Regions from separate parts of the Sphingopyxis sp. BE235 genome, predicted to be linked through region 1. Evidence: riboswitches for the same ligand, from Rfam matches in the RefSeq annotation. Region 1 holds a riboswitch; each other region holds the start of a gene.
What was found. A riboswitch is a leader RNA that binds a small molecule or an ion and turns the genes downstream of it on or off. The one in region 1 is predicted to bind cobalamin.
Positions count from the first base shown of each region.

Region 2: it holds a riboswitch for cobalamin, as region 1 does, so the genes downstream of both, J2X38_RS01740 (TonB-dependent receptor domain-containing protein) here and cobO (cob(I)yrinic acid a,c-diamide adenosyltransferase) in region 1, are expected to answer to the same signal.
Region 3: it holds a riboswitch for cobalamin, as region 1 does, so the genes downstream of both, metE (5-methyltetrahydropteroyltriglutamate--homocysteine S-methyltransferase) here and cobO (cob(I)yrinic acid a,c-diamide adenosyltransferase) in region 1, are expected to answer to the same signal.

Region 1 is NZ_JAVDWC010000005.1:221,788-224,043, reverse strand. It holds gene J2X38_RS19550 (ABC transporter substrate-binding protein) at 1-823, opposite strand, end outside; gene cobO (cob(I)yrinic acid a,c-diamide adenosyltransferase) at 823-1,431, opposite strand; cobalamin riboswitch at 1,608-1,829, opposite strand; gene J2X38_RS19540 (MFS transporter) at 1,984-2,256, opposite strand, start outside.
Region 2 is NZ_JAVDWC010000001.1:365,568-367,823, reverse strand. It holds gene J2X38_RS01745 (S41 family peptidase) at 1-1,076, shown strand, start outside; cobalamin riboswitch at 1,128-1,312, shown strand; gene J2X38_RS01740 (TonB-dependent receptor domain-containing protein) at 1,454-2,256, shown strand, end outside.
Region 3 is NZ_JAVDWC010000005.1:104,501-106,756, reverse strand. It holds gene metE (5-methyltetrahydropteroyltriglutamate--homocysteine S-methyltransferase) at 1-1,110, opposite strand, end outside; cobalamin riboswitch at 1,226-1,429, opposite strand; gene J2X38_RS18975 (hypothetical protein) at 1,906-2,070, shown strand; gene J2X38_RS18970 (hypothetical protein) at 2,102-2,256, opposite strand, start outside.

The DNA.
Region 1 (2,256 bases):
GCGCCGCCATGCTGCGCGCTGCCTGCGTGTAGGCGGGACTGCCGCACACCGTCCACGCCTGCGGGACGCTGATGCGCGGAATGTCCTTGAGCGCCGGATGATGCAGCATTTCACTCCCCTGGTCAGTCACCTTGTCGGTCGCGCTTTCGACGATCAGGAAGTCGGGTTCCGCCGCGACCATCTCTTCGAGGCTGAGCTGCGAGAGCGGCGGCTTGCCGAGCTTGCCCGCGAGGTTGACGAGGCCGACGCGCGTCATCAGCTCGTCGATCAGCGTGCCCGTCCCGGTCATATAACCGCGCCGCTGGTAATAGGCGGCGACGCGGCCCTTCCCCGGCTTCGGCAGGCCCGCCAGCTCACGCTCCATCCGCGCGATCAGCGCCGTGCCGCGCTCGGGATGGCCGACCGCCGCCGCGGTTTCGCGGATCGAGGTGTAGATTTCATCGACGGTGTTTGCGGTGGCGAGGTCGAGTAGCGGATAGGTATGCTTGGGTAGCGCCGCCAGCGCCGCGCTGCGGCTCGCCGGCATGCCGACGATCAGGTCGGGCTCGATCGCCAATATCTGCTCGGCCGAATTGCTCAGCAGCGGGATGCCGTGCGCCCTCGCCGCCTCGCCCGACATTTCGATGTCGGTTGCATTCTTCGTCAGCCCCGCGATCTGCTCCCGATCGGCGAGCGCGAGAACGAGCTGATCGGCGCACAGGTTGATCGACACGATGCGCTGCGGAATCGCCGGGGCTTTTGTGGGCTGGGCGGGGGAGGCAGCCCACAACAGACCCGCGCCGCCTGACAGCACAGCAAGCGCCAGCATGCCGCGCCGTCGCATCAGAACTCGATCCCCCGCTGCGCCTTCACATTCTGTTCGCGGAACGGATGCTTCACCTGCGCCATTTCGGTCACCAGATCGGCGGCGTCGATCAGCTCCTGCGGCGCATTGCGGCCGGTGATAATGACATGCGTCATCTCCGGCTTGGCGGCGAGCGCTTCGAGAACCTCATCGACCGGCAGATAGTCGTAACGCAGCACGATATTGAGCTCGTCGGCGATGACCATCGCATAGCCTGGGTCGGCGATCATCCGCTTGACCTCGTCCCACGCTTCGCGCGCCACCGCGATGTCGCGCGTGCGGTCCTGCGTGTCCCAGGTGAAGCCTTCGCCCATCGGCTTGAACTCGATCAGGTCCGGGAAGCGGTCGAACACCGCTTTCTCGCCCGTCGCCATCGCGCCCTTCACGAACTGGATGACGCCGACCTTCATGCCGTGGCCGATCGCGCGCACCGCCATGCCAAGTGCGGCCGACGTCTTGCCCTTGCCGGGGCCGGTGTGGACGATGATCAGGCCCTTTTCGACGGTTTTCGTCGCGACCTTCTTCGCCTGCGCGGCCTGGATTTTCTTCATCTTCGCCGTGTGTTCGGCGTCGGTACGCGTTTTCATGGGAAGACCCCCGCACGCCGGCAACGAAGGCGGAGCCTGCCGATGCGCGGGCGCGATCGACCGGTGCTGGCGTCGCAAGCGGCGTAATGCCTGCGCCTCCGGCACCGAAGCGGCTCCAGCCGCTTGGTCGTCGCTCGACGGATGTCTCCGTGCCGCGGCCTTTCCCTGGGCCAGGGCATTGAGCGACCCACGCCGGCAGGTCTCCTGGCTCGCGGGTCAGGGCTTGATGCACGCCTTCCCAGGGTGGCCCCAGTGGCTGATCCGAAAGTTTCGGACCGGTGCATCGCGCTCGCCGCTTACAGTTGCAGGGACAGCCTCGGCTTCGGGGGTTCAGGACGAACCCCGTTACCGCGTTCCCATTTTAAGCCCTCTCGGGCACCGACGCGATCATGCGCGGGGCAAGCCCCGCCCGCGCAGCCCATAAAGGAGCCGCGCTTTTTCGCAATGCCTATTGCCGTTCGACGATCATCGCCGCGCCCACCCCATCGCGCCGAGGCTGCTTACCCTGTTCGCGCTGCCGACGCTCTATGCGTGTTATGGAAGGCCGCGCGTCTAGGGCAACAACCTGCCTTCGTCGCGCCGCGGCATCGGCGCGACAAAGCGCAGCACGAGCGCCGAGAGGATCAGCCAGCCGGCCGAAATCAGGATCGCGGCCGGTAGTGACGCCAGATCGGCGATCAGCCCGAGCGCATAGGCGCCGAGCGCCATCGCGCCGAAGGTTACCGCCTGATAGATCGACAGGCAGCGGCCGAGGATTTCCTCGGGCGAACGGAGTTGCATCGCGACGTTGAGCGTCGTCAGCGTCGACACCCACGCCCCGCCCGC
Region 2 (2,256 bases), on a different contig from region 1:
GCATGACCTATGATGCGGCGGGTCAGCGCATCCTCATCGCGGAAGCCTATGAGGGCGCGCCGGCTTTTGCTGCCGGGATCGACCGCGGCACCGCGATCGTCGCCATCGGCACGAACAGCGGAAATTTGCGTAGCGTGGCGAGCATCGTCGCCGCCGAAGGAACCGCGGGCCTCACCAATGCACTCGGCCCTAACGACCCCGGGGTCAGCCGCGTGCTGCGCATCACCGACGCGGCCGGCACGCGCGACGTCACCGTTGCCAAAGCCGATTATTCGCTCGATCCGGTTTCGGACCGCTATGGCGCAAAGATCATCAACGAGGGCGGCCGCAGCTACGGCTATCTGAACCTGCGCACCTTCATCTCGTCGGCGGACGACCAGTTGAAGGCGGCCTTCGCCGATTTCGGCGCGCGCGGCGTGACCGACATCATCATCGATTTCCGTTACAATGGCGGCGGCCTCGTTTCGACGGCCAATCTGATGGGCGACCTGATGGGCGCAAATCGCGCCGGGCAACTCTTCTCGCAGACCCGTTTTCGTCCGAACAAATCCGCAGAGAATGACGAGCACCGCTTTGCGCCGGTAAGCCAGTCGATCGCGCCGACGCGCATCGCCTTTATCGGCACCGCGTCGACCGCATCGGCGAGCGAACTCGTGATCAATTCGATGCTGCCCTATCTCGGCACCAATATGACGCTGGTCGGCGGCAACACCTATGGCAAGCCGGTCGGCCAGATCGCGCTCGACAAGGCCGAATGCGACGACCGCATGCGCGTCGTCGCCTTTGCGACGGCCAATTCGGCCGGCGCGGGCGACTATTATGACGGCCTCGCTCCGAAAATCACGAACAGCTGCGCTGCGAGCGACGATCTGACCGTCCCGCTCGGCGACCCGCGCGAGGCATCGATCCGCGCCGCGATCGGCTTCCTGTCGGGCACCGCCTGTACCACGCGGATCGCCGACGCCAGCGCGGGGGCGGCGGCGCGGAGCCGGAGCGCGCGCGTGCTCGCCGAGCCCGAAATGCTGACCCCCGAGCGGCCGAGCGCGGCGCAGCGCGAACTGCCCGGGCTGTTCTGATCGCCCCCTGCTGCATCGCAGCAATTGACCGCGGCCCGAAAAAGGGGCTAACGGCCGCGGCAAGCGACAGGTTCCCCGGCGACGGGGACTAAGAGGGAACGGGAAAACCCCGGCTGCCCCTGCAACTGTACGCGGCGAGCCATCGGCCACTTGCCATTGGGATTTCGGTCCCGAGAAGGCGGCCGACCGGCGCTGACCCGCAAGCCAGGAGACCTGCCCGTCGCCGTCGTCTTTCGCGCGGACAGGGTGTGCCGGGCGGACGGGGGTGAACCCGCATGACGACAAGCTTGGCCGCGCATGGGCGCGGGCGATGTCGTGTGTCCCCGGGACAACCGCATCGACCGTGTTCGTGAGCGGCATTGTCGAGGGGTTATCCTGTGTTTAAAGTGTTTTTCCGAAGTTCGATCTGCCTCGCCGCCGTTGCGGCATCCTCCGCTGCGTTCGCCGACGAAGCGTCGACCGCGCACGCCGTCGCCGCCGACGGCGACAGCATCATCGTCACCGCGACGCGCACGCCGCTGACGCTCGACGAAGTGCCGTCGTCGATCGCCGTGCTCGACAAGGAAGCGATCGACCGCGCGCAGGATATCGGCGTCACCGAGCTGCTGCTCCGCACGCCCGGCATCAGCATTGCGCGCAACGGCGGCTACGGCACCTCGACCTCGCTGCGCATCCGCGGCGCCGAATCGGAGCACACCGTCGTCGTGATCGATGGGGTGAAGCTCAACGATCCGTCGTCGACCGGCGGCGGCTTCAACTTCGCCAACCTGCTCGTCGGCGATATCGACCGGATCGAGGTGCTGCGCGGCCCGCAGTCGATCCTGTGGGGCAGCCAGGCGATCGGCGGGGTTGTCAACATCGTCACCGCCTCGCCCGAAAAATCTCTCGAAGGCAGCTTCGACCTCGAGGCCGGGTCGCGCGAGACGGTGAGCGCGCGCGCGGCGATCGGCGGCCGTACCGGCCCGCTCGCCTGGCGCCTCGGCGGCCAGCGCTTCACCACCGACGGCATTTCGTCGCACGCCAAGGCGTTCGGCGGGGTCGAGCGCGACGGCTATCGCAACACTAATCTTTCGGGCCGCGCCGAACTGGCGCTCGCCGACAATGTCAGCGCCGAGGTCCGCGGCTATTATTCGAGCGGCCGCGTCGAATTCGACGGCTTCAATACCGACAGCAACGACTA
Region 3 (2,256 bases), 120 kb from region 1:
GCCTTCGTTCAGCGCCTTGGCGAGCGCGGCAAGCTCTTCGATCTTTTGCGCCGCGAAGGCGAGCCACTGCGCGATTTCGGGGTCGAGCGACGTTTCGAGCACGAGGTCGACGGGGACGTGGAGGAGCGAGCAGGACGGAGCGAGGATGAGGTCGCGTTTGCCGGCGAGCTCCTTGAGCCGCCAGTAGAGGTCGGGGAGGTTGGCGCGCCAGATGTTGCGGCCGTCGACGACGCCGAGCGAGAGGAGGACGTGCGGCTGGAGCTTTGCGAGCGCGGGTTCGAGCTGGCCCGGCGCGCGGACGAGGTCGAGGTGGAGGCCGTGGACGGGAAGGTCGGCGACGAGACCCAGATTGTCGCCCAGACCGCCAAAATAGGTGGTGAGCATCAGCTTCGGCCCGCGGGTGGCGAGGCGGGCGTAGGCGCGCTCGAACGCGGTGCGTTGCTCCGCGCTGAGGTCGAGGACGAGGCAGGGTTCGTCGATCTGGACCCACTCGGCGCCGGCCTTGGCGAGGCGCGACAGGATTTCGGCGTAGGTGTCGAGGAGCCCAGGCAGCAGCGCGAGCGGTTCGACTGCCTTGCCCTTGGCGAGCATCAGATAGGAGACGGGGCCGAGGAGGACGGGGCGGGTCTGATAGCCGAGCGCCTTCGCTTCCTCAAATTCGCCGAAGATCTTGGTCGAGGCGATCTTGAATGTCTGACCCGCGGTGAGTTCGGGGACCATGAAATGATAGTTGGTGTCGAACCATTTGGTCATTTCCTGCGCGGTGGTGTCGTGGCTGTGGCCGCAGGCGGACGGCCCCTGCGCGCCGCGTGCCATTGCGAAATAAAGGTCGGGGTCGACGATCTCGCCGTCCCAGTCATAACGCGGCGGGACCGCGCCGATCAGCGCGCTGGTGTCGAGGACATGGTCGTAGAGCGAGAAGTCGTTCGACGGCAGGATGTCGGCGCCGAGTGCCTTTTGCCGCGTCCAATTGAGGGCGCGGAGGCCCGATGCGGCGGTCTGCAATTCGGCGAGGGTTGATTTGCCCGCCCAATAGCTTTCGAGCGCGAATTTGAGCTCGCGGCGAAGGCCGATGCGGGGGAAGCCGAGGGTGGCGACGCTGACAGTCATTTCTTCAAGCACCTTGCAAGGGGCAAGGCGCCGGGCAGACGAGCAGGCACGCGTCTGCGCCCGCAAAGCAAGGGTCGGGCGCAGCCATGCATGCGGCCTGACCGGACACCCCGCCGGAGGACGTATCTGACGAGGCAGGTCTCCTGGCTCACGGATCGACGCGGCGGTCTGGCCTTCCCGGTTCCTTGCGAACCAGTGACACATAGCGACCATCGCTCACCGCTTACAGTTGCGGGGGCAGCGCCGGTTTTGCACCGGCTTCCCGTCTTAGCTCCACGCCGTGCAACGGGCGCGGAGAACCTCGACAGGTTGAAACATAACGAAACGGCGGGCTCTGTCAACACACATATAAAGAATTCTTTATATGATATTTCCGGGGCACGGATCGGGCGGCGCCCCGGCCCGGCGCGCCATGCCATCGTCAAGTCGTTTGTCGATTCGAAATGGCGACCCGTCGAACGGACCGCTGATGATACTGGGCAGTATGACAATGATATGCCGTATATTTTCGAGGTCGTGCGCCGCCCTTCGTGGTGCCGTCCGTATGTCCGTGTGACGCAGGAGACGCATCGCCGACCCAATATTTCGCCCCCGGCGGCGGTCACGGCTGGGCCAGCCGTCGGGACTGCCCCCTTCGTTTCCCCCACCGAAGGCTCTCCCCCAATGAAGCTCCCCCAGCAAAACCCCAGCGGCTCCAACGACGGCGAATGCGACTGTCTGCCGCGTCCAGAAATACAAGCCGACAGGCCCGCGCTGACGACCTTTGTCCTGCGATACCAGGATGCCTGGTTCGGAATGGAAAAGCGTGTCGCGTTCGAGGCCGAAGATGTCGCGGCGGCGCTCGTGATGATGGAGCGCGAGCCGATTGGCGCGTGGGCCGAGCTCACGAGCGAGGGCGAACTGATCTGCCGCCGCGGGTATGAGCCGGGCGGCGCGGCCGGCTATTGGGTCGTCGACTGAGGCGCGGGGCGAGCCGCTCGCCACCGCCACCTCAGCCGCGCCCGCGGAGCCGCCGGACGAGCCGGAAGGCGCCATAAGCGAGCAGGCCGACAATCGAGCCGTATATCAGCACCCCGATCGCCACCATCTGCAGGTCGCGCCAGACGAGCGGCAGCGCGCTCGGCGGGGCGCCCAGGGTGCCATAGA